2 linked regions of the Aquibium microcysteis genome follow. The main gene of each other region encodes a partner of the protein of the gene in region 2 in a complex. Links are inferred from orthologs where the notes say so. Each region holds a gene or a part of one and is shown on either strand. Other genes may lie near its edges. The genes, in order: IAI54_RS03040 and eno.

Evidence for each region.
Region 1: the proteins of eno (region 2) and IAI54_RS03040 are in contact, whole or in part, in a solved structure (PDB 2FYM), measured with the Escherichia coli proteins. The link is inferred for Aquibium microcysteis from one-to-one orthologs.

The regions. Positions count from the first base shown.
Region 1 is NZ_CP061080.1:652,658-667,271, reverse strand. What follows is about bases 3,581-7,078. They hold IAI54_RS03040 (Rne/Rng family ribonuclease), read left to right. Parts: upstream 3,581-3,884; coding sequence 3,885-6,878; downstream 6,879-7,078. Outside these bases: IAI54_RS03050 (penicillin-binding protein 1A), read right to left, coding at 1-1,811; IAI54_RS03045 (N-acetylmuramoyl-L-alanine amidase), read right to left, coding at 2,016-3,263; IAI54_RS03035 (pyridoxal phosphate-dependent aminotransferase), read right to left, coding at 7,227-8,387; IAI54_RS03030 (M48 family metalloprotease), read left to right, coding at 8,514-9,923; IAI54_RS03025 (DsbA family protein), read left to right, coding at 9,955-10,755; accB (acetyl-CoA carboxylase biotin carboxyl carrier protein), read left to right, coding at 10,955-11,416; accC (acetyl-CoA carboxylase biotin carboxylase subunit), read left to right, coding at 11,424-12,767; aat (leucyl/phenylalanyl-tRNA--protein transferase), read left to right, coding at 12,781-13,398; IAI54_RS03005 (LysE family translocator), read right to left, coding at 13,410-14,045; IAI54_RS03000 (DUF2155 domain-containing protein), read right to left, coding at 14,120-14,566. UniProt on the Escherichia coli protein: Endoribonuclease that plays a central role in RNA processing and decay. Required for the maturation of 5S and 16S rRNAs and the majority of tRNAs. Also involved in the degradation of most mRNAs.
Region 2 is NZ_CP061080.1:1,335,828-1,349,740, reverse strand. The notes cover bases 4,211-7,007. They hold eno (phosphopyruvate hydratase), read right to left. Parts: upstream 6,348-7,007; coding sequence 5,073-6,347; downstream 4,211-5,072. Other genes in these bases: IAI54_RS06150 (isopenicillin N synthase family dioxygenase), read right to left, coding at 6,475-7,007; IAI54_RS06160 (FtsB family cell division protein), read right to left, coding at 4,608-4,934; pdhA (pyruvate dehydrogenase (acetyl-transferring) E1 component subunit alpha), read right to left, coding at 4,211-4,427. In the rest of the region: IAI54_RS06185 (pyruvate dehydrogenase complex dihydrolipoamide acetyltransferase), read right to left, coding at 1-941; IAI54_RS06180 (Uma2 family endonuclease), read right to left, coding at 981-1,604; IAI54_RS06175 (pyruvate dehydrogenase complex E1 component subunit beta), read right to left, coding at 1,629-3,065; IAI54_RS06170 (hypothetical protein), read right to left, coding at 3,096-3,371; more of pdhA, read right to left, coding at 3,384-4,210; more of IAI54_RS06150, read right to left, coding at 7,008-7,458; IAI54_RS06145 (DEAD/DEAH box helicase), read left to right, coding at 7,868-9,508; IAI54_RS06140 (MFS transporter), read left to right, coding at 9,661-10,848; gpt (xanthine phosphoribosyltransferase), read left to right, coding at 10,928-11,425; IAI54_RS06130 (DUF2853 family protein), read right to left, coding at 11,479-11,787; IAI54_RS06120 (SspB family protein), read left to right, coding at 12,582-13,112; IAI54_RS06115 (DUF4169 family protein), read left to right, coding at 13,125-13,316; IAI54_RS06110 (ribbon-helix-helix domain-containing protein), read left to right, coding at 13,313-13,543; IAI54_RS06105 (AsmA family protein), read right to left, coding at 13,665-13,913. UniProt on the Escherichia coli protein: Catalyzes the reversible conversion of 2-phosphoglycerate (2-PG) into phosphoenolpyruvate (PEP). It is essential for the degradation of carbohydrates via glycolysis.

The sequences.
Region 1 (14,614 bases), 680 kb from region 2 along the record:
CGGTCGATGAGCGACGGCTTGATCGATTTGCCGCCGTTGGCGAAAACCGAATAGGCCGAGACCATGCGCATGACCGTCGTCTCGCCCGAGCCGAGCGACATGGCGATGTGCGGCGGCATGCGATCGTAGACGCCGAAGCGCTCGGCGTATTCGGCCACCAGCGGCATGCCCATGTCGTTGGCCAGCCGCACGGTCATCAGGTTTCGCGAGCGCTCGATGCCCGCCCGCAGCGTCGAGGGGCCGGCGGCCTGGCCGCCGTAGTTCTTGGGCGACCAGACCTCGTTGCCGATCGTGATGGTGATGGGCCCGTCCAGCACCACGGAGGCCGGCGTGTAGCCGTTGTCGAGCGCCGCGGCGTAGAGGATCGGCTTGAACGAGGAGCCCGGCTGGCGCATCGCCTGGGTCGCCCGGTTGAACTCGGAGGCGGCGAAGGAGAAGCCGCCGACCATCGCCAGCACGCGGCCGGTGTGGGGATCCATCGCCACCATGCCGCCGCCGACCTTGGGAACCTGGCGAAGGGTCCAGCCGTCGTCCGCGGTCTTCTCGACGTAGACGACGTCGCCGACCTTGAGGACGTCGGCGGGCGACTTCGCCTTCACCAGCTTGCCGTCGACGACGTGTCGCATGGCCCAGCCCATCTCGGCAGCCGACAGCGAGATCGTCCGGCGTTCGGCCTCGAGTTGGCCCGACACCTCGCGCTGCGGCTGCAGCCCGAGCTCCAGGCCCTTGGCGCCGACCTCCAGCACCACCGCGAGCGTCCATTCCGGGACGTCGGACAGCGCCGGAACCTCGGCCAGCGCCACACCCCAGTCCCCGCCCGTGGAGATGTTCTTCACCGGGCCGCGGAAGCCGCGCAGCGTGTCGAAGCGGATCAGGCCGTGCTGCAGCGCGGTGCGCGCCATCATCTGCAGCTTCGGATCGAGGGTGGTCCGGATCGAGAGGCCGCCGGCATAGAGCGCGTCCTCGCCGTAGCGCTGGATGATCTCGCGGCGCACTTCCTCGGTGAAGTACTCGCCCGCGAACAGGTTGCTGCCGCGGCGGCGCGGATTGACGTTGAGGCCGGTCTCCTTGGCCTTGGCGCCTTCGGCGGGATCGACGTAGCCGTTCTCCACCATCTGGTCGATCACCCAGTTGCGGCGCTCGATGGCGCGCTCGGTGTGACGGAAGGGATGGTAGTTCGACGGGCCCTTCGGCAGTGCCGCGAGGTAGGCCGCCTCGGCGATGGTCAGCTCGTTGACCGACTTGTCGAAATAGGCGAGAGCCGCGCCGGCGATGCCGTAGGAGCCGAGCCCGAAGAAGATCTCGTTCAGGTAGAGTTCGAGGATGCGGTCCTTCGAGTAGGCCTGCTCGATGCGGAAGGCGAGGATCATCTCGCGGATCTTGCGATCGTAGGTCTGATCGGCCGTCAGCAGGAAGTTCTTGGCGACCTGCTGGGTGATCGTCGATGCGCCGACCGGCCGGCGACCGCTGCCGACGTTCTGCAGGTTGGTGACGATGGCTCGGGCGAGGCCCGTCAGGTCGATGCCCGGATGGGTGTAGAAATTCTTGTCCTCGGCAGACAGAAACGCCGCCTTCACACGGTCCGGGATGGCCTGGATCGGCAGGAACAGCCGCCGTTCCTTGGCGAATTCGGCCATCAGCTCGCCGTCCGAGGCGTGGACACGGCTCGTCACGGCCGGCTCATAGCGGGCGAGGACCTCGTAGTCCGGCAGGTCGTTGGTCAACTGGCTGATGTAGAGGGCGATGCCTCCGGCCACCACCAGACCGAGCATGATGGCAACGCCGAAGAAATATCCAATCAGTCGAATCATACCCGCTCCAATCCGGACAACCCGAAGTCCGGCAGTCTTCCGGAAGCGCCTCCGCCGGCAGAAGCCGCCCTCCGTCTCACCGACCGCTCATTGCCTCCCTCATGTGGGCAAAATGCGGCAGGAAAACCGTTCGTCCAACCCGGTGCGCCCGGGCGGACAGCCATGTTGCCAAAAGGCCACGACCGTCAATCCCCTCGGGCCGTTTCAGCCGCCGGCGCCGGTGCGGACCGCTGCGAACGCCTCGATGGCCGCCGTCATGCTGGTCACCGCCTTCTCCCGCCATGCGGGATCCTGCAGCTGGGCGGCATCCTTGGCGTTGGACAGGTAGCCGAGCTCGACGAGCACGGACGGCACGTCGGGCGCGCGCAGCACCCGGAAACCGGCCGATCGCTGCGGATTGTTGATCAGTTCGATCGCCCGCCCGAGTTCGTCGACCAGCGAGCGGGCGAAGGCCACGGAAAACCCGTGCGTCTCGCGCCGCACGAGGTCGAAGAGGATGTCGGCGACCTGCTGGTTCTCCTCGGCGATCTCGATGCCGGCCACGGAGTCGGAGAGGTTCTCCCGCTCGGCCGCCGCACGGGCGACCTCGTCGGAGGCCTTCTCGGAAATGGTGTAGACGGTGGCGCCGCGGATGCCGGGCAGGCTGATCGTGTCGGCATGGATCGACACGAACAGGTCGGCCTCGTGCTGGCGGGCGATCCGTACCCGGTCGTCGAGCCGCAGGAACACGTCGTCGTCGCGCGTCATGAAGACGTTGAGGTTGCCGCGCGACTTCAGGCGCTCGACGAGCTCGCGCGAGAAGGAGAGCGTCAGATCCTTCTCCGCCGTGCCGCTGACGGACTTGGCTCCCCCGTCGATGCCGCCATGGCCGGGATCGACCACGATCGTGAACGGTTTCTCGACCGGTGGCCGTACTCCCACCCGGTCGCTCTTGTCGGTCGTGACGGTCGAGGCCGTCGTGGCCGCCTGATCGGCCAGCGCGCGCTCGAACGCCGCTTCCGAATCGGCGACGATGTCGATCACCATGCGGTGGCCGGGCGAGTTCTCGTTCTGCAGCAGCGACAGGTTCTCGACCGTGAACGGCCCCTTCCCCGTCAATATGATTCGCGAGGACCCGGTGCCGAGATTGCCGTAGCGAACCCCGGCCACGAGACCGCGCGGATCGAGCTGGTCCGGCTCGAAGGCGAAGGTCGTCGCCGGCAGATCGACGATCAGCCGGTGCGGGCCGCGCAGCAGGAACCACTTCATGTCGGGCTCGCGGTCGAACTCCACCACGACGCGCATGCGCACCGCGTCCCCGGCCATGCGATAGGCATGCGCCCGCAGCGCACCCTCCCCGGCTTCCGGCGCCGCCACCGCCGTCACCTGACCGATCAGGAGCGCCAGAAACGCCGCAAACCATGCGAATCCCGAACGCAGCAGTCGCCGGCCCTGATCCTGCGATCGTTGCATAGGTTCCTGTCCCGTCACCCTGTTTGCTCGCGTCCGGCCCTCCGGACAGGCGTCTCGTTAACGGATCGTATCCGCGCGTGGTTAACCGAATGTTGTCGCGCGGCGGTTGCCGGAGCCCCCTTTGCCGGCATCGGAAACGGGGGTTGCCATCGTCGCGCCCAAATCATAAAAGCGTCGCTGGGTTACTTCAATGCTCGGGACCGCCTCCCGATCGGCCTTCCGGCTTTCGCCGGGAGTTCTCGCCGATGGCGACGGCTGGTCGACGGCGGGTAGTGAACCAGAAGGTTTTCGTCAAGGCGTTCGCGATTTTCCCGGATACCTTGAGTGATGAAAACGGCCGGAAGTCGTCTTCCGCGCCGGCTCTGTAGGAGCAAAGAGCTGGTCCGGCGCGCCGGGCCTTGGTTGAAAACGTTTCGCCTGGAAATGCGATGACCTTGGGCGCCCTGAAGACAAACCCCGATCAGAACCGCGCCTGCGTGGCTGCGGACGGGTCTCTTCCGGCGTTCCGGTCACGGCAGTCGGCGGACCACAGATTATCCGGCACGATCCCTCCGAGAATTACCAGGCGGTGCGCAGCGACGCGGCCGCCGGTGATGGGGGCTGCCGGGGAGACAGGTACTTATGCCCAACAAAATGCTTATCGATGCCTCCCACCCGGAGGAAACGCGGGTCGTCGTCACACGCGGTAACCGTATCGAGGAATTCGACTTCGAGTCCCAGGACAAGAAGCAGCTCAAAGGCAACATCTATCTCGCCCGCGTGACGCGGGTCGAGCCGTCGCTCCAGGCGGCCTTCGTGGAGTATGGCGGCAACCGCCACGGCTTCCTGGCCTTCAGCGAGATCCATCCCGACTACTACCAGATCCCGGTGGCCGACCGTCAGGCGCTGCTCAGGGCCGAGGCGGAAGCCGCGGAGGAGGAGGACGAGGACGAGGATCCGGAAGAGCGCAGCGAGCGCGGCAAGCAGAAGCGCCGCCGCAACGGCCGCGGCCGCGGTCGCAACCGCCGCGACGACGAAGCAGCCGCATCGGGCGATGCCGCCGAGGCTGGTTCCGAACCTGAACCGGAAGCGGACGAAGGCGTCGAGTCGGTCGGCAGCTTCGAGAACGGCGATCCGGAATCGGAGAGCGACGAAATCTCCGCCGAGGACCGGCAGGACGCGCCGTCCGACGAGGACGACGGCGGCGCGGACGATGGCGGGCGCGGCGGTCCGGCGATGGCTGCGGCGATATCGGCCGACGTCGTGTCGGAGGATGCCGACGGCCATGCGGAGCGGTCGCGCGACTTCGGCAGCGACGACGGCGACGACAATGGCGGCCCGCGCTCCATCGAGGAAGCCGACGAGGAGGTCGAGTCGGTCGGCGCCGAGGATGCGATGGAGGAACTGCCGAACCGTCGCAAGGTGTTCCGCAAGCAGTACAAGATCCAGGAAGTCATCAAGCGCCGGCAGATCCTGCTCGTCCAGGTCGTGAAGGAGGAGCGCGGCAACAAGGGCGCTGCGCTCACCACCTACCTGTCGCTCGCCGGCCGCTATTCCGTCCTGATGCCCAACACGGCGCGCGGCGGCGGCATCTCGCGCAAGATCACCAGCCTGCAGGACCGCAAGCGGCTGAAGGACGTCGTCAAGGAACTCGAGGTGCCGCAGGGCATGGGCGTGATCCTGCGCACGGCCGGCGCCAACCGCACCAAGCCCGAGATCAAGCGCGACTACGAATATCTGATGCGGCTGTGGGAGAACGTCCGCACGCTGACGCTGCAGTCGACGGCCCCTGCCCTCGTCTACGAGGAAGGAAGCCTGATCAAGCGCTCGGTGCGCGATCTCTACAACAAGGACATCGACGAAATCCTCGTCGCCGGCGACGACGGCTACCGCGAGGCCAAGGACTTCATGCGCATGCTGATGCCCAGCCATGCCAAGGTGGTCCAGCCCTACCGCGACGTGGTGCCGATCTTTGCGCGCAACGGCATCGAGGCGCAGCTCGACCGCATGCTGCAGCCGCAGGTCACGCTGAAGTCCGGCGGCTACATCATCATCAACCAGACCGAGGCGCTGGTTTCCATCGACGTCAACTCCGGCCGCTCGACGCGGGAGCATTCGATCGAGGACACCGCCCTGCAGACCAATCTGGAGGCCGCCGAGGAAGTGGCCCGCCAGCTGCGCCTGCGCGACCTCGCCGGACTGATCGTCATCGACTTCATCGACATGGAAGAAAAGCGCAACAACCGCGCCGTCGAGAAGAAGATGAAGGATTGCCTGAAGAACGACCGGGCGCGCATCCAGGTCGGTCGCATCTCGCATTTCGGCCTGCTCGAAATGTCGCGCCAGCGCATCCGCGCCAGCGTGCTCGAATCGACGATGAAGCCCTGCCCGCACTGCGGCGGCACCGGCCACGTCCGGTCGGATTCGTCGGTGGCCCTGCACGTCGTGCGGGCGATCGAGGAGCACCTGCTCAAGGACAACCGCCACCACATCACGGTGCGCACCCCGGTGGCGACGGCGCTCTACGTGCTCAACCACAAGCGCGCCAACATCATCGATCTCGAGACCCGCTTCGGCCTGTCGATCACCATCGAGGCCGACGAGAGCGTCGGCATCCAGCACTACGCGATCATGCGCGGCGCGGTGGTCGAGAATCCGGTCGCCATTCCGGCCATGCCTTCCTATGCCGACACCGCCGAGGACGAGATCCTCGACGCGGCGATCGTGCCGGAGGTCGAGGACGAGGAAGAGGAGGTCGTCGCCGCGCAGCCCGAGCGGCGGGAACCCCGCGAGCAGCGGGAACCGCGCGAGAGCACGTCCGAAGACGGCCAGGGACGGCGCAAGCGCAAGCGCCGGCGGCGGCGCGGCGGACGCGACCGCGACGGCCAGGAAACCGGCACGCAGGTGGCCGCGGACGCCGCGACGAACGCCGACACGGATGAGCCGGAGCAGGACGGGAGCGAGTCGGAAGCCGTCGAGATGGCCGATGAGCCCGGCACCGACGCCGACGGCGGCAAGAAGCGCCGGCGTGGCAAGCGCGGCGGTCGCAAGAACCGTCGCGATGCGGATGGCAGCGAGATCGAAGCGGGCGCCGAGGGCTCCGACGACGATGGCGACGACGTCCAGGCCGCCGAGGCTCCTGCCGAAGCGCCTGCAGTGGAAACGGCCGAAGCGCCGGTGGTCGTGACGGCGGAAGTGCCGGTGGCCGAACCGATCGCCACCGAAGCAGCCGCGGAACCGGTAGCCGAGCCGGCACCGGAGTCGGAGGACAAGCCGGCGCCGAAGAAGCGCGCCCGTCGGCCCTCCAAGAAGGCGCTCGCCGAAGCCGAGGCGGCGGCCCGGGCCGCAGAAGAGGCAGCGCAGGCGTCAGCCGCCGCGGCGGCGGAGACCGAAGCGGCCCCGGCCGCCGAAACGCCGGCCGAACCGGCTGCTGCGCCGATGACGTCCGCCGAAGCCCCCGTGGCGGCTCCGGAACCGGCCGTCGCCGACGACGCGGCCGAACCGTCCCGCGCCTCCCGGCGCAAGCCGTCGGCGCCGCTCGCCACCGAACCGGTGGTCACGTCGACCGCGACACCCGCGGAAGGCGAGGAGAAGCCGCGCAAGGCCGGCTGGTGGCAGCGCAAGAGCTTCTTCTGACGCGCGCTTGAAATCCTGCGCGGCGCTCTCGCCGCACAGCGAAGGGGCTGCCGACGGCGGCCCCTTTTATCTTTCCGGCAGCCCCTCGGCGGAGCGCGCCGTGGCGGCACCGTCCGCCGAGGGCGATGTCATACTACTGGCCTTTACCTTCGACCTTCGCGCCGCCCCTCATCCGCCTGACGGCTTCGCCAGTCGCAAAGGTCGCCTACCTGGTGCCGATGTCGCGGCCGTGACCCCTTCTCCCCGCTTGCGGGGAGAAGGTGCCGGCAGGCGGATGAGGGGCGGCGCCGAGGGTCAATCGGAAAGACCGCTGGTATCAGGTGCTGCGGAGCCTCGCCCGTCCCGGGCTCACGTCCGCTCCGCCGGCAGCCAGGCTTCCAGCCTGTCCATCGCCGTGGCCATGTCGGCCGGGGCGCCGGCGTAGGAGAAGCGCATGGTGCGATGGCCGTTGACGGTGTCGAAGTCGATGCCGGGCGTCGCCGCGACATGGGCCTGCGCGATCATCCGTCGGGCGAAGTCCATGCTGTCGTTGGTGAAGCGCGAGACGTCGCAATAGGCGTAGAAACCGCCGTCCATCGGCGACGCCAGGGTGAGACCGAGCCGCGGCAGGCGCTCCATCAGCATGGCGCGGCTCTGTGCGTAGCGCGCCTTCACGGCCTCCAGCTCCGCCGTGGCGGCGAAGGCCGGAATCGCGGCGATCTGGGAAATCTCCGGTGCCGAGATATAGAGGCTCTGCTGGATGCGCTCGACGGGACGCAGCAGCGCCTGCGGCAGCACCATCCAGCCGATGCGCCATCCGGTCATGCAGTAGTATTTCGAGAACGAGTTGATCACCACGACGTCCGGATCGATCGACAGCGCGGTCCGGTCCGGCCGGTCGTAAGCCAGCCGATGGTAGATCTCGTCGGAGATCACCTTGATGCCCAGCCGCGCACAGGTCGCGAGGATGCGGCCGATCTCGTCGTCCGGGGTGATAGAGCCGGTCGGGTTGGCGGGGCTGGCGAAGAGCAGGCCCTGGAACGGGGACCGCGCATGCGCTTCCTCGAGACGCCCGGCCGTCAGCCAGCCGGCGCCCGCGAGATCGATCTCGACCGCATCGAGGCCGAGCACCTTGAGGATGTTGCGGTAGGCCGGATAGCCGGGCGCCGTGATGGCGACGCGCTCGCCGGCGTCGAACATGGCGAGGAATGCGAGGTTGAAGGCGGCCGAGGAGCCGGTCGTGGCGACGACGCGCGACGGATCGACGGTCACGCCGTAGTGATCGGCGTAGTGCGCCGCGATCGCCTCCCGCAGGGCGGGCAGGCCGAGCGAATCCGTGTAGCCGATGCGCCCGTCGGCCGCAGCGCGGGCGGCCGCCTCGCGTACGGCACGCGGTGCCGGATCGGAGGGCTGGCCGACGGCCATCGAGATGATCGGCGCCCCTTGCGCACGCAGCCGGTTGGCTTCCGCCAGCACGTCCATCGCGTGGAAGGGCTCGATGGCGCTGCGTCTCGACATGCCCGTATTCATCCCGTCTCCCGTGCCTTGCGTCGAACTCGCCGTATAATCGCCCGATTGCTCCGGGATCACAAAACGAGGAAGCCGCTTCACCTGGCTTTTCATCCGTGTGAGGCTCGTCTACCTGTGATCCCCGCCATGATCCATTCCCCCTCCTCCCGGTCGACGACGTTTCGCAGCGTCCTGCGCCGTCTCGTGGCTCCGCTGGCGGCCGTCCAGCTGTTCTTTGCCGCAGTCCATCCCGCGGCTGCCCAGCAGCAGCGCCTGCCCATCGTGCGCGACGCGGAGATCGAGGCGCTGGTGCGCGACTATGCGCGGCCGATCCTCGCCGCGGCCGGGCTGCAGAAGGCCGGTGTCGACATCATCCTGGTCAACGACCGTGGCTTCAACGCCTTCGTCGTCGGGCGGCGCATGTTCATCAACACGGGCGCGCTGATGACGGCCGAGACGCCCGGCGAAATCATCGGCGTCATCGCCCACGAGGCCGGGCATATCGCCGGACGCCATCAGGAAAAGCTGCGCCAGCAGCTCGAGCGCGCGCAGACCATGGCACTGGTCGCCACCCTGCTCGGCGTCGGCGCGGCCGTCGGCGGGGCGCTGTCGGGCAATGGCGAGCTGGCGCAGGGCGGCACCGGCATCGCGGCCGGCGGCAGCGAGGTCGCGCGGCGCACGCTGCTCGGCTACCAGCGGGCGGAGGAGATCGCCGCCGACCGCTCGGCGCTGACCTATCTGGACAAGACGGGCCAGTCGGCCGCCGGCATGCTGAAGACCTTCCAGCGCTTCCAGAGCGCGCTGTCGCTGTCGGGCGCCCGCATCGACCCCTACCAGATCAGCCATCCGATGCCGCGCGAGCGCATCTCCAACCTGGAGACGCTGGCGCGCCAGAGCCGCTATTTCGACAAGCAGGATCCGGCCGCGCTGCAGCTGCGCCACGACCTGATGCGCGCCAAGATCGCCGCCTACATGGAAGGTCCGGCCGCCACGTCCCGGCTGTTCCGCAATGATCCGCTGGGGCTGCCCGCGCGCTATGCGGACGCCATCAACACGCATCTGCGCGGCAGCCCGGCCAACGCCATCGCCAAGATCGACGCCCTGATTCGCGAGAACCCGAAGAACCCCTTCTTCCACGAGATCCGCGGCGAGGCGCTGATCCGCGCCAACAAGCCGGCCGAAGCGGCGAAGGCCTATGGCCAGGCGCTGGCGCTCGATCCGGCGAAGTCGGCGATCATCCAGATCCAGCGCGGCCAGGCCCTGCTGGCGGTCGGCGACCGGGATTCGGCGCGGCAGGCCGTGAAGGACATCCGCGGCGCGCTCGACCGCGATCGCGAGAATGCCGCGGCCTACCGCTATCTGGCGCAGGCCTACGGCATCCTTGGCGAGATCGCGGAGGCGGAGCTGGCGACGGCCGAGGCCTCCTACTATGCGGGCGCCTTCCAGGATGCGAGCATCTTCGCCATGCGGGCGCAGCAGAAGTTCAAGCCCGGTTCGCCGAGCTGGGTTCGCGCCCAGGACATCATCAACACGAGCAAGCCCCGGAAGAAGAAGTGAGGGGCCTCGTCCAATGCGGGAAAATCCGGTCATGAAGAAATCGTTCGGTCTGCGCGCCTCCCGCCTCGCCCTGCTCGCGGGCGTGCTCGTTTCGGGGACCCTGGTCGGGCCGGCAGGCACCATCGCCGCCGAGTCCGCGGGCGAAAAGACGGCCGGGTTCACCCGTGCCGAGATCGAATCGATCGTGCGCGAATACCTGATCGCCAATCCAGAGATCATGCTCGAGGTGCAGGACGCGCTCGAAGCCAGGCAGCGCGACCAGCAGCAGGCGGCCCAGCTGGAGACGATCCGCGACGCCGCCGACGACATCTTCAACTCCGGGCATGACGGCGTCTACGGCAATCCCGATGCCAAGTACACGCTGGTCGAGTTCTTCGACTACAATTGCGGCTACTGCAAGCGCGCGCTCGGCGACATGCTGGACATGACGAAAGCCAATCCGGACGTCCGTTTCGTGCTGAAGGAGTTCCCGATCCTCGGCCCGGATTCGCAGCGCGCCCATGTCGTCGGCCAGGCCTTCCAGCATCTCATGCCCGAGAAATACGGCGAGTTCCACGTCAAGCTGATGAGCGCGGCCGGCCGCGCGACCGAGGAGAGCGCGATCAAGGTGGCGCTGTCGCTGGGGGCCGACGAGGCGGCGCTGCGGCAGGAGATGAAGGATCCGAAGATCGCCGACGTCTTCAACCGCACCTACGAGATCGCCAACCGGCTCGGCATCACCGGCACGCCGTCCTACGTCGTCGGCGAAGAGGTGGTCTTCGGCGCGCTCGGCCGCGACGTGCTGGAGCAGAAGATCGCCAACCTCGGTCAGTGCGGCAAGGCCACCTGCTGATACGGGGAAGAAGCCGGCGGAACCCGCACCGCGCACGGGGAAAGAACGCGTTTGCGCTCTTTCACGCGCGCATCATCCCGACTATAGAGGTGCGGCGCCCGGCGGGCGCGATTGCGCCACGATCGGCAGGCCGGCGGATCGGGGGCAGCGGACCGCCGCCCCGCGCGCATGAGCGGAATTGCGAAGGAACACAGGCCCAATGGCGACCAAGACCCCCGGCATAGACCAGAAGCTCATTCGCGACCTGGCGGGCATCCTCAACGATACCAACCTCTCGGAGATCGAGGTCGAGCAGGGCGATCTGCGCATCAAGGTGTCGCGTCAGGCGACGATGGTCCAGGCCGTGGCCGCTCCGATCGCAGCCCCCGCAGCCGTCTACGACCGCCCGGCGCCGGTCGAAGCCGCCAAGCCCTCGGCCCCGCCGTCCGACAAGATCGTCCCCTCGCCGATGGTTGGCACCGCCTATGCCTCTCCCTCCCCCGGCTCGCCCGCCTTCATCGAGGTCGGCCAGAAGGTGCGCGAGGGGCAGACGCTGCTGATCATCGAAGCCATGAAGACGATGAACCAGATCCCCTCCCCGCGCGCCGGCACGGTCACGCAGATCCTGTTCGAGGATGCGCAGCCGGTCGAGTTCGGCGAGCCTCTCGTCGTGATCGAGTAGCCGCGGCATGTTCCAGAAGATCCTCATCGCCAACCGGGGCGAAATCGCGCTCAGGGTCCTGCGCGCGGCCAAGGAACTCGGCATCCAGACGGTGGCCGTCCACTCCACGGCCGACGCGGACGCCATGCATGTGCGCCTCGCCGACGAGAGCGTCTGCATCGGCCCGCCGCCCTCGCGCGACAGCTATCTCAACATCCACCAGATCGTCGCGGCCTGCGAGATCACCGGCGCCGACGCGATCCATCCCGGCTACGGCTTCCTGTCGGAGAACGCCCGCTTCGCCGACATCCTGGCGGCCCACAACATCACCTTCATCGGCCCCTCCGGCGACCACATCCGCATCATGGGCGACAAGATCGAGGCCAAGCGCACTGCCAAGCGCCTCGGCATCCCGGTCGTCCCCGGCTCCGACGGCGCGGTGACCGAGGAGAAGGAGGCCCGGCGCATCGCCGGCGAGATCGGCTATCCCGTCATCATCAAGGCGTCGGCCGGCGGCGGCGGACGCGGCATGAAGGTCGCGCGCAGCGAGGCCGATCTCGAGATCGCGCTCGCCACGGCGCGCACGGAGGCCGGCGCCGCCTTCGGCGACGACGCCGTCTACATCGAGAAATATCTCGAGAAGCCGCGCCACATCGAGGTCCAGATCGTCGGCGACGGCCGCGGCGGCGCCATCCACCTCGGCGAGCGCGACTGTTCTCTGCAGCGGCGCCACCAGAAGGTCTGGGAGGAGGCGAACTCGCCCGCCCTCAACGCCGAGGAGCGCGCGCGCATCGGCGCGATCTGCGCCAACGCCATCGCCGATCTCGGCTATTCGGGCGCCGGCACCATCGAGTTCCTCTACGAGGACGGCGAGTTCTACTTCATCGAGATGAACACCCGCCTGCAGGTCGAGCACCCGGTGACGGAAGCGATCACCGGCATCGATCTCGTCCACGAGCAGATCCGCGTCGCCTCCGGCGGCGGCCTGTCGGTGCGCCAGGACGAGGTCCGCTTCCAGGGGCACGCCATCGAGTGCCGCATCAACGCGGAAGACCCGCGCACCTTCACGCCTTCGCCGGGCACCATCACCCATTTCCATACGCCCGGCGGCCTCGGCATCCGGGTCGATTCCGGCGTCTATTCCGGCTACCGCATCCCGCCCTACTACGACAGCCTGATCGGCAAGCTCATCGTGCACGGCCGCAACCGCGTCGAATGCATGATGCGCCTGCGTCGCGCGCTCGACGAATTCGTGGTCGACGGCATCAAGACGACGCTGCCGCTGTTCCGTGACCTCGTCGGCAATGGCGACATCGCCAATGGCGACTACGACATCCACTGGCTGGAAAAGTACCTCGCGGCCAAGGACTGAGCCGGGGCCGGCGATGGAACGTCCCTTCGCGCCCGGCCACCGCATCCCGCCGGACCTTTTGCTCAAGGCCTATGCCTCGGGCGTCTTCCCGATGGCCGAGAATGCCGACGATCCGGAGGTGTTCTGGGTCCGTCCAGAGACGCGCGGCATCATCCCGCTCGACGCCTTCCACGTGCCGAAGAGCCTGGCGAAGACGATCCGGCGGCAGGTCTTCTCGATCGATGTCGACCGCGATTTCTCGGCCGTCATCGACGGCTGCGCGCAGTCGCGCGAGGTTCGCCCGTCGACCTGGATCAACGGGCCGATCCGCGAGGCCTACGGCATCCTGTTTGAGCGCGGCCACTGCCACACGGTCGAGGCGCGACGCGACGGCCGGCTCGTCGGCGGCCTCTACGGGGTGACGCTCGGGCGCACCTTCTTCGGCGAGAGCATGTTCTCGCTGGAGACCGATGCCTCGAAGGTCTGCCTCGTGGCCCTGGTGGAGCGTCTGCGGGACCGCGGTTTCATCCTCCTCGACACGCAGTTCACCACCGAGCACCTGAAGCGCTTCGGCGCCGTCGACGTGCCGCGGCGAAAATACGAAAAAATGCTCGCCGAGGGCATTTCGGGCAAGGCCGTCTTCTACCCCTGACCGCCAGGCGTTCAGCCCCGCTGCAGCGCCATCTGCACGCCGAGCCCGACCAGCACGCCGCCGCCGAGCCGCTGCGCCATCCGCTGTGCGCGCGACGAGTGGCGCATCGCCTCCACCAGCCGGCCCGCGATCAGCACGCAGACGATGTCGGCCAGCGAGAAGGTCAAATTGACCACCGTTCCGAGGATCAGCAACTGGGTCCAGACAGGCAGCGTCGCCGCCGGATCGACGAATTGCGGCAGGAAGGCCAGGAAGAAGATCGCCGTCTTCGGGTTCAGCACCTCCACCACGACGCTTTCGGCGAAGGCGCGCCGGCCCGATTTGCGCGGCAGATCGTGTGGCAGGCCGGCCGACGATCCGCCGCTGCCGCGAAAGAGGGAGATGCCGAGCCAGACCAGATAGGCGGCACCGGCGAGCTTCACGGCCAGATAGAGCGCAGGCACCGCATGGAACAGCACCGACAGCCCGGCGGCCGCGGCCACCACATGGGCATAGCAGCCGATGTGGATGCCGAGGCTCGCCATCAGGCCGGCCGACCGGCCGCCGGCCAGCGTGCGCGCCGCCGCATACATCATCGCCGGACCGGGAATGAAGGCAAAGAGCGCCGTGGTGACGGCGAACGTCAGAAGGATCTCGATGGCGGGCATGTTTGCTCCCCGACCCGTGCCGGGCCGCCGCCTTCCCTAGCCGGTCGCGGCGCGCCGCGCCAGCCGTCGCTCGGTCATTCCGCCTTGGCGGTCGCCGGCGGCGGGACGTCGGAACTCTGCTTGCAGGCCTTCAGCCAGACGTCGTACACCGAATGCTCGACGGCGTTGAGGCCCGGGCTCTCGGCGAACATCCAGCCGGTGAAGATGCGCCGGATCTTGCGGTCGAGCGTGATCTCGTCGACCTCGACGAAGGAGTCGGTCTTGGCCTCCTCGGTGTCCGGGCTCGACAGGCAGATGCGCGGCGTCACCTGCAGGGCGCCGAACTGCACCGTCTCGTCGATATAGACGTCGAAGGTGATGATTCGGCCGGTGACCTTGTCGATGCCGGTGAACTCGGCGACCGGATTCTTGATGCGCTCCGTCGGCTGCGTCTCCTGCGCCGCGGCGGCGTGAGCCAGGAGGGTGAGACCGACCGCGCAGAAAAGCGACCGGGCCGCGCGTGTGGATGCCTTGGCTATCATCTGTCTTCGACCGAACCCTCTGCCCTTCGCTTCGACCGCGACCGTCCC
Region 2 (13,913 bases):
CGGGCCGTCGAGGTCCAGGAGGCGTTGGCCATCGGCACGTCGCGCAGCGCCAGCGCCATCGCCTTGATGATGAAGTCGTTGACGGAGAGCTTGTAGGCCGGAACCTCGCCCTTCTCGGTCTTCAGCATCGGCGAGGCGGCGTTGATCTCGGCGCGCAGCTTCAGGAGCGCGTCGATCTCGCAGTCCATCGAGACGAAATAGGACGGCACCGTCTGGTGCGATTCGGTCAGCCGCGCGGCGATCGTCCGGCGCATGCCGTCATGCGGGATGAGGTCGTAGGACCCCTCCTCGAAGAGCTTCAGCACGGTGTCGTCGGACATGGGCCTGGCGGCGGGTGCGGCGGCGGGGGCTTCTGCGGCGGCGGGGGCTGCCTTCTGCGCCGGGGCTGCGGCCTTGGCACCACCGGCGACCGCCTTCTCGACGTCGGCCTTCACCACGCGGCCATGCGGGCCGGAGCCCTCGATGGCGGAGAGGTCCACGCCGGCATCCTTGGCGATGCGGCGGGCGAGCGGGGACGCGAAGATGCGGGATTGGCTGATCTCCCCCCTCGTGGGGGAGATGCCCGGCAGGGCAGAGGGGGGCGTGACGGACGGAGAGGTCGGCGGGGCAGCGCCCCCCTCTGTCGGCTTCGCCGACATCTCCCCCACGGGTGGGGAGATAGGCGCCTCGTCCTGCTTCGCCTCGGCCTTGGCGGGCGCGGCTTCGCCGCCGCCCTTGGCGGCATCCCCCGCATCCTCGCCCTCGGCGGCCAGGATCGCGATCACCGCGTTGACCTTGACGCCTTCGGTGCCGGCCGGGACGACGAGCTTCGCCACCGTGCCCTCGTCGACGGCCTCCACTTCCATGGTCGCCTTGTCGGTCTCGATCTCGGCGATGACGTCGCCGGGCGCGACGTGGTCGCCTTCCTTGACCAGCCACTTGGCGAGGTTGCCCTCCTCCATCGTGGGCGAGAGGGCCGGCATGGTGATGTTGATCGGCATCTATCTGTCTCCGGCGTAGTAGGGTGTCGGGTCTTCGTTCATGCCGAGCGGCGGGTCGAATGGCCACAGGTCGGCGAGCGAGAAGGCAATGGCGTCGAAGGGCGGCGCGCGGACTTCGTCGTCGGAGTTCCACGTTCCACGAAGCACCCACGCACCGTCCACCAGTGCGAATGCTTCGAGCATCTGCTGGCGCGGGTCGACCAGCCAGAGGAACGATACACCGTGCCGCGCATAGATTTTCCGCTTCACGGTCCGATCCCGCCGTTCCGTCGACCCCGACAGGACTTCGCAAATCCAATCCGGAGCTACGGTAAAAAAGTTCGTTTCCGGGTGGTCCACAAGACGGTCCCGCCGCCACCCGGCGAGATCAGGCACCACGACGTCGTCGCGGAGATGAATCTCGGGCTCGTCGAGGATCAACCAGCCACCAGGTCCCCCGCGCCCCTTTTGAAAGGGGCCAACGAGTTCGTCTCCGAGCGAACTCGCGGCGGCGACATGCCTGCGCGACGGCCGCGGGTGCGTCCGCAGCACGCCGTCGATGATCTCCGCGACCAGATGCTCCGGCACGGCCTCGAGGTCGGCATAGGTCGCCGGCTTCTTCCTGTCCGTTGCGGATGCGCTCACTTCGCGGTCCCTCCCGACCTTCGATCAGCGACGGTAGCACACCGCCTTCACCGCCTCGACCACCTCGCCGACGTTCGGCAGCGCGAGCTTTTCGAGGTTGGCGGCGTAGGGCATCGGGACGTCCTTGCCGCAGATGGTGATGACGGGCGCGTCGAGATGGTCGAAGGCGCGCTGCATCACCTGGCTGGCGATGTGGTCGCCGACGGACGACTGCGGAAAGCCTTCCTCGACCGTGACGAGGCGGTTGGTCTTCTTCACGCTCTCGATCACGGTGTCGAGGTCCATCGGACGGATGGTCCTGAGGTCGACGATCTCGACGTCGATGCCTTCCTCGGCCAGCCTGTCGGCGGCCTTCACGGCATAGGTCATGCCGATGCCGAAGGAGACGATCGTGGCATCCCTGCCCTTGCGGTGGATGCGCGCCTTGCCGATCGGCAGCACGAAATCGTCGAGCTTCGGCACGTCGAAGGTCTGGCCGTAGAGGATCTCGTTCTCGAGGAAGATCACCGGATTGGGGTCGCGGATCGCCGCCTTGAGCAGGCCCTTGGCATCGGCGGCGGTGTAGGGCTGGATCACCTTGAGGCCCGGAATGTGGCCGTACCAGGCGGCATAGTCCTGGCTGTGCTGGGCGGCGACGCGCGCGGCGGCACCGTTGGGACCGCGGAAGACGATCGGCGCGCCCATCTGGCCGCCGGACATGTAGAGGGTCTTGGCGGCGGAGTTGACGATCTGGTCGATCGCCTGCATGGCGAAGTTGAAGGTCATGAACTCGACGATCGGCTTCAGCCCGGCCATCGCCGCGCCGACGCCGACGCCGGCAAAGCCATGCTCGGTGATCGGCGTGTCGACGACGCGCTTGGCGCCGAACTCCTGCAGCAGGCCCTGCGTGATCTTGTAGGCGCCCTGATACTCGGCCACTTCCTCGCCCATGATGAAGACGTCGCCGTCGCGGCGCATCTCCTCGGCCATGGCGTCGCGCAGCGCCTCGCGGACGGTGGTCGGCACCATCTCGGTGCCGGCCGGAATGTCGGGATCGGCGGCGACCGCCTCCTTCGGCTGGGCGGGAACGGACAGCGCCTCCTTGGCGGCCGGCTCGTCGGTGGCCTTGCGCGCCTTGCCGCCGGCATCGTCGGCCGCGGCCTTCGGCGCTTCGGCGGCGGGCTTCGAGGCCGCCTCGGACGCCGCGGGCCTGGCCTCGGCGGCAGCGCCGGCGCTCTCGCCCTCAGCCAGCAGCACGGCGATCGGCGTGTTGACCTTGACGTTCTCGGTGCCTGCCGGGACGAGGATCTTTCCCAGCGTCCCCTCGTCGACGGCTTCGACCTCCATGGTCGCCTTGTCGGTCTCGATCTCGGCGATCACGTCGCCGGGGGCGACGCTGTCGCCCTCCTTCTTCAGCCATTTCGACAGCGTGCCCTCTTCCATCGTGGGCGAGAGGGCCGGCATCAGGATGTCCACGGGCATGGGGTCCTCACCTATGATAATCGTCCGCCTTCAGCGGATCTGGAACTTGCCTGCGAGCTGGTAGGCCAGGAGACCGGCCAGCGTGGCGACGAGAATGACGCGGATCGCGGTCAGCCAGAGCGGCGCCGGCCGCGTGACCGGCCCGGCGATGGCGGCGCGCTGCCGTGCGGACCGGTCGTCGAGCATCCGCGAGATGTGACGCACGGTGCCGAACATCCTGGCGATCACGAACCAGAAAAACCATCCGAACAGCGCGGCGACGCCGGCTGCCAGCAGAAGGACGGTCGGGTCCGGGATCGCGCTCATCGAACGGAAACGTCAGCGCAGGATGTCGGTGTAGAGTTCCGAGACATCCGGCTCCGGGTCGGTCTGCGCGAAGTCGGCGGAGTCGGCCACGATGTCGCGCACCTCCTTGTCGATCGCCTTCAGATCCTCCTCGCTCGCCCACTTCTTCTCGACGAGCCGCGCCCTGACCTGCTCGATCGGATCGTGCTCGGAGCGCATCTTCTGGACCTCGTCCTTGGAGCGGTACTTCGCCGGATCGGACATGGAGTGGCCGCGGTAGCGGTAGGTCTGCATCTCGAGGATGATCGGCCCCTTGCCGGAGCGGCACCAGTCGAGCGCCAGATCGCCCGCCGCCTTCACGGCGCGCACGTCCATGCCGTCGACCTGGATGCCGGGGATCCTGAAGGAGATGCCGCGATGCGAGAAGTCGGTCTCGGCCGACGAGCGCGTCACCGACGTGCCCATGGCGTAGCGGTTGTTCTCGATGACGTAGATCACCGGCAGCTTCCACAGCGAGGCCATGTTGAAGCTCTCGTAGACCTGGCCCTGGTTGGCCGCGCCGTCGCCGAAGAAGGTCAGCGACACGAAGTCGTTGCCGCGGTAGCGGTTGGCGAAGGCGAGCCCGGTGCCGAGCGAGACCTGCGCGCCGACGATGCCGTGGCCGCCGTAGAAATTCTTCTCCTTGGAGAACATGTGCATGGAGCCGCCCTTGCCGCGGGAGTAGCCTCCCCGGCGGCCGGTCAGCTCGGCCATCACGCCGCGCGGCGACATGTCCATGGCCAGCATGTGGCCGTGGTCGCGATAGGCGGTGATCATCTGGTCGCCGTCCTTCATCGCCATGCGCAGGCCGGTCACCACCGCCTCCTGGCCGATGTAGAGATGGCAGAAGCCGCCGATGAAGCCCATGCCGTAGAGCTGGCCGGCCTTCTCCTCGAAGCGGCGGATGAGCAGCATGCCGCGATAGGCGGAGAGTTCCTGCTCCTTGTCGAACTCGACGGGCTTCGGGGTCTTCACCGCGCCGACGCCCTCGGCATCGGTCCGGGGTTTCGGGGACGTCTTCTTCGCCGCCGCCTTCATGCGCTGCTCCCTGATCCTGTCTTCTTCGCGGACACGGGAAGGCGAGCCTTGTCTCTCCCCTCCCTGGATGAAGGAAAGCTAGCATGCACGAACGGTTTCGGCCACGCGGAAAACTGCATGGCTGTCATGCGGGTAAATCGCGGAAATCGCTCGACTTATCTGGAATTAACCGAAATCTGGTCAATTCTGTTCAGCGAAGGTCCGCATGATGGTGATCTCGTCGGGGCCCGACAGATTGAGCGCGCGGCGGGCCTGCTCGTCGAGCATGTCCTTCTCGATCGTGCCGTCGCGCAGCAGCTGGACGCGCTGCTCGAGCTCCTCGCGGATCGCCCGCTTGCGGTCGAGCTCGGCGATCAGGACCGCCTTGCGCTCCTCCAGCCGGAGCTTCGAGGAGATCCCGTATTCGCCATGGAAGGCGTGGAAGCCGAAATAGCCGAGGAACAGCGTCGCCAGGGCAGGCACGATGTACCGGCCGGTGTTCCGTTTCTTGTACTGACGCGTCCACATGAGGCAGTCTTCATCCTTTGCCTCCTTCTAGCGCGGCGTGCTTAACGGGCGGTTACGGGGCCCTTCGCGGCGACCGTCCCGAAACGAAGAAGGGCCGCCTGCGGCGACCCTTCGAGACGTCGGAACGGCGGTGACGGATCAGCCCTTGAAGATGGACCTGCCGGCGTAGCGCGCCTGCCGGCCGAGCTCCTCCTCGATGCGGATGAGCTGGTTGTACTTGGCGAGCCGGTCGGAGCGCGCGAGCGAGCCGGTCTTGATCTGCCCGCAATTGGTGGCCACCGCGAGGTCGGCGATGGTCGAATCCTCGGTCTCGCCCGAGCGGTGGGACATGACCGCGGTGTAGGCCGCCTTGTGCGCCGTCTCGACCGCGTCCAGCGTCTCCGTGAGGGAGCCGATCTGGTTGACCTTGACGAGGATCGAGTTGGCCACCCCCATGCGGATGCCGTCGCGCAGCCGCGACGAGTTGGTGACGAAGAGGTCGTCGCCGACCAGCTGGCACGACTTGCCGACGAGGTCGGTCAGGACCTTCCAGCCCTCCCAGTCGTCCTCGGCCATGCCGTCCTCGATGGAGATGATCGGGTAGTCGGCGGCGAGCTTCGCCAGGTACTTCGCCTGCGCCTTCGGGTCGCGGGTCTTGCGCTCGCCCTCGTAGACGTAGTTGCCGTCCTTGAAGAACTCGGTCGCGGCGCAGTCGAGGCCGATCGCCACGTCCTCGCCGGGCTTGTAGCCGGCCTTCTCGATCGAGCCCATGATGAAGTCGAGCGCGGCGGTGGCGCTCTTCAGGTTCGGCGCGAAACCGCCCTCGTCGCCGACGTTGGTGTTGTGGCCGGCGTCCTTCAGACCCTTCTTCAGGGTGTGGAAGATTTCCGAGCCCCAGCGCACGGCATCGCGGAAGGTCGGCGCGCCGAGCGGGATGATCATGAATTCCTGGAAGTCGATCGGGTTGTCGGCATGGGCGCCGCCGTTGATGATGTTCATCATCGGGACCGGCAGCACGTGGGCGGAGGCGCCGCCGACATAGCGGTAGAGCGGCAGGCCGGACGCCTCGGCCGCGGCCTTGGCGACCGCCAGCGACACGCCGAGGATGGCGTTGGCGCCGAGGCGGCTCTTGTTGGCGGTGCCGTCGAGCTCGATCATCGTCCGGTCGATGTGGATCTGGCTCTCGGCCTCCATGCCGCCGATGGCCTCGAAGATCTCGCCGTTGACCGCCTCGACGGCGCGCTCGACGCCCTTGCCGAGATAGCGCGGGCCGCCGTCGCGCAGCTCCACGGCCTCGTGCGCGCCGGTCGAGGCGCCCGACGGCACCGCGGCACGGCCCATCGAGCCGTCCTCCAGCACCACGTCGACCTCGACGGTCGGATTGCCGCGGCTGTCGAGAATTTCGCGGCCGATGATGTCGACGATGGCGGTCATGGGAGGCTCCCTCGAGAAATGTCCGGAAAGGTCGCGTTTCTCTTAGCGGAAGGCCGGGAAAAGGCAATCCGGGAGGGCGCAGGCGCGCGGCTGCGCCGCCCGCATGCCCCTGTCGGGCGCCGACCGATCAGCCGGCCTTCACCGTCGACTGGAACTTGCCCATCAGATAGGGGCCGGACAACACCGGCTGATACTTCGGCGTCTCGCCGGGCGCGAGGCAGGACGGCAGGCAGGCGATCTCCTGGTGCCAGTTCGGCTGATGGAAGAAGGCGAAGGACTGGCGCCGCGTCGATCCGTCGGGCTTCGGCGCCGGGTTGACGACGCGGTGCAGCGTCGAGACCCAGCGATCGTTGGTCCACAGCGCCATCAGGTCGCCGATGTTGATGACGAAGGCGCCCGGCACGGGGGGCACGGCACGCCAGGCGCCGTCCGGCGCCAGGATCTCGAGCCCGCCGGAGCCCGGCTCGGGCAGCAGGATGGTCAGGCTGCCATAGTCGGTGTGGGCGCCGGCCCGCAGCTGTCCCGGCTTCGGCGGGACGGACTGTTCGGGATAGTTCAGCGCCCTCAACGCGCTGATCGGCCGGTCGATGGTAGGCGCGAAGAAGTCCTCGTCGAGCGTCAGCGCCACCGCGAAGACGCGCATGATGCGGGCCGCGAGGTCTTCCATGGCCCGGTAATAGGCTTCCCAGGCGGGACGGAAACCGTCGGGCGCCTCCGGCCAGATGGTGGGCGCGTAGCAGAAGGCCAGCGCCTGCGGATCGTCGAGGCCTGCGGGAATGCCGAGCGGCCCGCCGTTGAAGCTCTCCTTCAGGTCGGGCGGCGTGTCCTGCCCCTTCGACTTCGCCAGCGCTTCCGATTCGGGACCGAGATAGCCGTAGGGATAACCGGGGAAAGGCGCCCTCGCCTTCTGCTTCTCGTCGGCCGGCAGGTCGAAGAAGGCCCGCGCCATGGTCCAGGCGCTGTCGATGACGGTCTGCGGGACGCCGTGGCAGCTGATCGCGAGGAAGCCGGTTGAGCGGCAGATGTCGTCCACTTCGGCGCCCAGCGCGGCGCGCTCGCTGCGGCCGGCGCGCTCGAAGCGGGACAGATCGAAGACGGGAAAGTCGGGCATTGAAGGAATCTCCGGCACGGCAGTCGTCCCATCCTAGCCGGATCGGCTGCCGATTCACGCCTGCGAACGGGCTGGACCAGAAATTTACCGGGCCCGGGGTGCCATGGCGTGACATCGCAATTACACTCGGTGCCGCGCGGGGCGAAACGAAAGGAGTTTCGCCATGACCAACGTAGCCGGTATCGTGAGTATCCTCTTCATCGCCGCAGCGTTCTGGACCTCGGTCGGCGGCGCAACCCGGGAACAGTCCGTGCTGATCCTGTCCTCGGGCGAATGAGACGAGCCGGCGGCGCGCGTTGCCGCGTCGCCGGCCTTCCCGGGCCGCCGGCCGCGACCGGTGCCGCCCGCCGAATGTCCTTGCATTGTCCAGCATTATCGCCCATATGCCGCGACAGGCGCTTGGGCCGGCATTGCCGGTTCGTCGGAAATCGACCTGGTTGCGTCTGGCCTTCCCCCTCACCGGTCGCGTCTCTCACGGAGACGATACGGTCAGGCGGCGAGGGAATTCCGCGGGCATGAGGCACGCGGTAACGACAGCGCAGCCGGCCACGGCCCGTTTCGGGCGCGCCGCCTCGTCGTTCAAACAAGAAGAGTGCCACGGCAGGTTGCGCCCGCCGGGCCGCAGCGCGGGCGTCGCCCGCCGAAAGAGACGAACTTGACCAATCAAACCACCCCCGAAGCCGATGGCGGCTTCGAGGCCCTCGGCATCACCGGCGCCCTCCTCAAGGGCACGCTCGCCGCAGGCCTGACCACGCCCAAGCCGATCCAGACCCAGGCGATCCCGCATTATCTCGCCGGCCGCGACGTGCTCGGCATCGCCCAGACCGGCTCCGGCAAGACGGCGGCCTTCGCGCTGCCGATCCTCACCCGCATCACCGCACTCGGCGCCAAGCGCCGCCCCAAGACCCCGCATGCGCTGATTCTCGCGCCGACGCGCGAACTCGCCGTGCAGATCGACGAGACCATCCGGCTCCTGTCCAAGGGCATGCACATCACCACCTGCCAGGTGCTCGGCGGCGTGTCGCGCAACATGCAGGTGAAGCGCCTGCGCGACGGCGTCGACATCCTGATCGCCACGCCCGGACGGCTCGTCGACCTGGTGCGCGAAGGCGACGTCAAGCTCGACCAGACGCGCTGGCTCGTGCTCGACGAGGCCGACCGCATGCTCGACATGGGCTTCATCAACGACGTCAAGAAGCTCGCCCGCGCGACGCATCCCGACCGCCAGACGACGCTGTTCTCGGCCACCATGCCGGACGAGATCGAGAAGCTCGCCATGGGCCTGATGAAGGATCCCGTCCGCGTCTCGGTCGCGCCGCAGAGCACGACGGTCGCCGAGATCACGCAGGGCCTCGTCAAGGCGCGCACCAAGCAGAAGCGCAACGTGCTGGCCGACATCCTGCGCGCCGAAGGCGACGGGCCGGTGATCATCTTCGCCCGCACCAAGCACGGCGCCGACAAGGTGACGCGCCAGCTCGAGCAGGACGGTTTTTCGGCCGACGTCATCCATGGCAACAAGTCGCAGAACGCCCGCCAGCGCGCGCTGAACGGGTTTCGCGACGGTTCGGTGAAGATTCTCGTGGCGACCGACATCGCCGCCCGCGGCATCGACGTGCCCGGCATCGCGCTCGTCGTGAACTACGACCTGCCCGACGAGCCGGAAACCTACGTCCACCGCATCGGCCGCACCGGCCGCAACGGCGCCGACGGCAAGTCGCTGACCTTGTGCGATCCCGAAGAGGTGTCGAAGCTGCGCGCGGTCGAGAAGGTGATCCGCAAGGCGATCCCGCTGGTGGCGGACCACACCGGCCAGCCCGATCCGTTCCAGAAGCCGCTGCCCGCGGGTTCGCGTCCCGAGCGGACGGAACGGCAGGGCCGGCCGCAGGGCAAGCCCCAGGGACGCCCGGCCCGTGCCGCCCAGGCGCCGCAGCGCGCCGGCGGCAAGCCGGCCGGCGGCCACCACGAAGCGGGCCGCGCCGACGAGCGCAACGGTCCGCCGCGTCGCCGCCGGCGGCGCGGCAATGGCGGCGGCGCCGCGCGGGCGGCCTGACGTCCACGTTCGAGACGACGGTCCGCTGGTCCATGACTGGCCAGCGGACTGGCAATTGCCCGAAGCACGTGCAGCGCGTAGGCGGACGGCACGGGTCTTCCTGACGGAAGGCGTCCGCGGCGCAGGCCGCCCCTCGCATTCGGGATCAGACGATGGCCGGAATCACGGCGCTCGCCTTCGCCTATTTCCTTTCCCAGTTCTACCGGTCGTTCCTGGCGGTGCTGACGCCGGCGCTCGAAGCCGAGCTCGGCGCCACCAAGGCCGACTTCTCGCAGGCCTCCGGCGCCTGGTTCGTGGCCTTCGCGCTGATGCAGTTCGCCGTCGGCGTGTCGCTCGACCGTTTCGGTCCGCGCCGCACGGCGGCCGTGATGCTGGCGATCGGCGGCGGCGGCGGTGCGGCGGTCTTCGGGCTGGCGACCACGCCCGGCATGCTGGTCGTCGCCATGACGCTGATCGGGATCGGCTGCGCGCCGGTGCTGATGGCGTCGCTGTTCATCTTCGCCAAGACCTTCAAGGCCGCGCGCTTCGCGGTGGCGACCTCGTGGTTCGTGGCGCTCGGCTCGCTCGGCAACGTGTTCGGCGCGACGCCGCTCGCCGCCGCGGCCGAGAGCTTCGGCTGGCGGCCGGTGATCCTGGCCATCGCGGCACTGACGCTCGTGGTGGCGGTGGCGCTCATGGTCTTCGTGAAGGACCCGGAACGGTCGCCGGACGAGCCGGCCGCCGGCGTCGGTTTCGGCGGCTTCGGCGAGCTTCTGCGGCTCAGGGTGCTGTGGCCGATCATCCCGCTGACGGCGATCAACTATGCGCCTGCCGTCGGCATCCGCGGCCTGTGGGCCGGGCCCTATCTCACCGACGTCTTCGGCGCCGACGCGCTGTCGATCGGCAACGTGACGCTGTTCATGGCCTTCGCGATGGTGGCGGGCAGCTTCCTCTACGGTCCGCTCGACACGGTCTTCCGGACGCGCAAATGGGTCGCGGTCGCGGGCAACACGATCAGCGTCGCGGCGATCGGCGTGCTGGCGATGATGCCGCAGGCCTCGCTTGCGGCCGCCACGATCCTGCTGGTGCTGATCGGCGTGTCCGGATCGAGCTACGGCCTCCTGATGGCGCATGCCCGTGCCTTCGTGCCGGCGCACCTGATCGGCCGCGGCGTGACGCTGATGAACTTCTTCTCGATCGGCGGCGTCGGCGTCATGCAGTTCGCCACCGGCGCCGTGGTCACGCAGGCGACGGTACCGGGCGATCCGGTCGCAGCCTACCAGACGCTGTTCACCTTCTATGCCGTCGTGCTGGCCCTGTCGGTCCTCGTCTATCTGAAGGCCCGCGACGCGCGGCCGTGAGCGGCGGTAGGCAGCGGCTCTTGCGTTTCGGCACGGTTTGCGCTTAAGCCACGCATCCCTCCCAAGCGCGAGCCCTGCGATGTCTCTTCCCGAAAAGGCCTTTCCGGTGTCCTGGGACCAGTTCCACCGCGACGCGCGCGCGCTCGCCTGGCGGCTGGCGGGAGTAAACGGCAAGTGGAAGGCGATCGTGTGCATCACCCGCGGCGGCCTGGTGCCGGCCGCGATCATCTCGCGCGAGCTCGGCATCCGGGTCATCGAGACGGTCTCGATCGCCTCCTACCACGACTACACCTCGCAGGGCGAACTGGCGGTCCTCAAGCAGGTGACGCCGACGCTGCTCGAAAACGACGGCGAGAACGTGCTGATCGTCGACGACCTGACCGACACCGGCAAGACGGCCGCCATCGTGCGCGCCATGATGCCGAAGGCGCATTTCGCGACGGTCTACGCGAAGCCGAAAGGTCGGCCGCTGGTCGACACCTTCGTCACGGAGGTGTCGCAGGACACCTGGATCTATTTCCCCTGGGACATGGGCTTCACCTACCAGCGGCCGATCGCCGAAGACCACCAGGGCTGAAGCATGACCGGCGCAGGCGCCATGTACCGTTGCCGGCGCAAGCCGGCCGGGCGTCAGAGCGCGTCGAGGGTGCCGAGTTCCTTCGCCACCAGATAGTAGAAGGTGACGCGGCTCTTCGAGTTGTCGCCCTTCATCGCCGCACAGACAGCCTCGATGGCGGCCATTCCCGCGTCTTCGGCGACGCCGAACTTCTTGGCGCACCATTTCTCCTGCACCCGGGCGAGTTCCTTCGGATCGCTGCACGACACCATCGAGGAATCGCGGTTGCGCAGCGCGATGCCGAGATGCTTCACGATCTTCGCGACCTTCGCCTCGTCGGCGCCCGCGTCGTACTTCTTCACATCGGCAAGATAATCAGCCATGGACGTCTTCCCCCTGGTCTCGGACTGTTCATTCAACCCGCACGCGAATTGCGGTCCATGCCTGCCGGATGTTTCCTCCCGCCCTGCTCCGCGAGTATAGAGAACTCCCGCCACGCACGAACAACTTCCGCGCTGAATCTCGCCTTGTCAATGGCCGACGGTCTTCCAATCCGCGCCGCTCCTCCCTATATTCGTCCCGTCAGCTCGTCTGACTATGGCAATAAACGGCCGATGGAATAAGCCTTTCGGACCCGGGGGCGGTACCCGGCGCCTCCACCACATGCCGCACGACCCGCGAGGGCGGCATCTGATGGGGGCGAAATAGGATCGACGAGGGTGTAAAGATCGGACTTTTGCCCGGCATGGTACCACCGTCATCGGGCTAAACTTATAGTTGCCAACGACAACTATGCGGAAGCACGTCTCGCCGCGTAAGCAGCGCGACAGCTTCAATTCAAGTCCTAGCGGTTCGCACTTCTAGGCGGGGTTCGGAGGTACCTGGCAACAGAAACCTCCACTTCCCTTTCCACGGAGACTGCCGGAATCCGTAGCCGATCGCTCCAGGGGAGCCGTCGGTTCGTCGCCGGGCGCCGCCGCGGGGTTGCGGCACTCCTCCCGGGCATGCGCCGCCCGCCCGTGCGCCGGAGGCCGGTCGGCCCCCGCCCGATCCCCGGGCGGCGATTTTTGCCCCTGCGGAAACGGTCACGATCGTCTCATGGGCCCTTATTCGGTTTACGCGCGCGCCCGGCTTCATTACATCTACCCGGATCGAGACTCACTCCAGACGGAACCTCATGTCCGACGACCACATACGCTACGACATTCTCGCCCAGGAGGCCCTCCGCGGCGTCATGCGCAAGGTGCTGAGCGAAGTCGCGCGGACCGGGCTTCCCGGAAACCACCACTTCTTCATCACCTTCCTGACGGGTGCGCCCGGCGTGCGCGTGTCGACGCGTCTGCGCGAGCGCTATCCGGAGCAGATGACGATCGTGCTGCAGTACCAGTTCTGGGACCTGAAGGTATCGGAGACCGGTTTCGAGATCGGCCTCTCCTTCTCCGACATCCCGGAGAAGCTGGAAGTTCCCTTCGCAGCCGTGCGCGGCTTCTACGACCCATCGGTGAATTTCGAGCTCGAGTTCGACGTGAAGGCCGAACCCGCGGCGGCGGAGATCGCCGAGATCGAGGACGCCGCGCCCGTGCTGCCGACCCCGGCACGCCGGACCGAGAGGCTGAAACCGGAGCCTGCGGCCCCGACGGCCGACAGCGACGACGATGCCGCAAAGAGCGCGCAGGTCGTCTCGCTCGACGCCTTTCGCAAAAAATGAGCTGAGACGGCGATGGGCGAGGTCGTGAACCTGCGGCTTTTCCGCAAGCGCACCGCCCGCGCCGAAAAGGACCGCGTCGCCGCCGAGAACCGCGCGCTGCACGGACGCAGCAAGGCCGACCGCGAGGCGGACGCGGCGGAGCGCCAGCGGACCGCCGCGCTGCTCGACGGCCACCGACGCGACGAGCCCGACGGGTCGCGCTGACGGTGCAGATCAAGCGCTCGGTGACGATCCGCGGCCATCGCACCAGCTTCTCGCTCGAAAAGCCCTTCCTCGACGAACTGCAGGCGATGGCGCAGGCGCGCGGCATATCGCTCGCAGCGCTCGTCGGCGAAGTCGACGAAGCGCGGCCGCGCATGACCAACCTGTCGTCGGCGTTGCGCATCCACGTCCTCGCCCATGTCAAGGCGCTGGCCGCACGCACCGGCTGACGCGTCGCGACCGGCGACGTTCAGAGAGTGTGAATCCATCGGGAATGCGGAAGAATGCCCACCGGAATCCCCGAGATTTCCGGCCCAGGTCGCGCGCAACCGGGCCTTCTTTCACATCCTCTCAGGGCCGCTCCGGCAGGTCCTGGAGGATTCGGCCGATGGCGTCGAGGCTGAACTCGGGCGTGGCCGGAGCGGGACGCTGTGCCCGCGTGGGCAGCGGCGGCTCGAGCGGCTCGACCGTTTCCGTGTCGGGCTCGACCGGCGTCACGGCCGCCTGGCGCGCGCGTTCCTCCTCCTGCCTGATCCTTTCGCCCTCGCGCGCGGCCCGTTCGGCGGCTTCCAGACGCGTGCGGGCAGCGTCGTCGGCCAG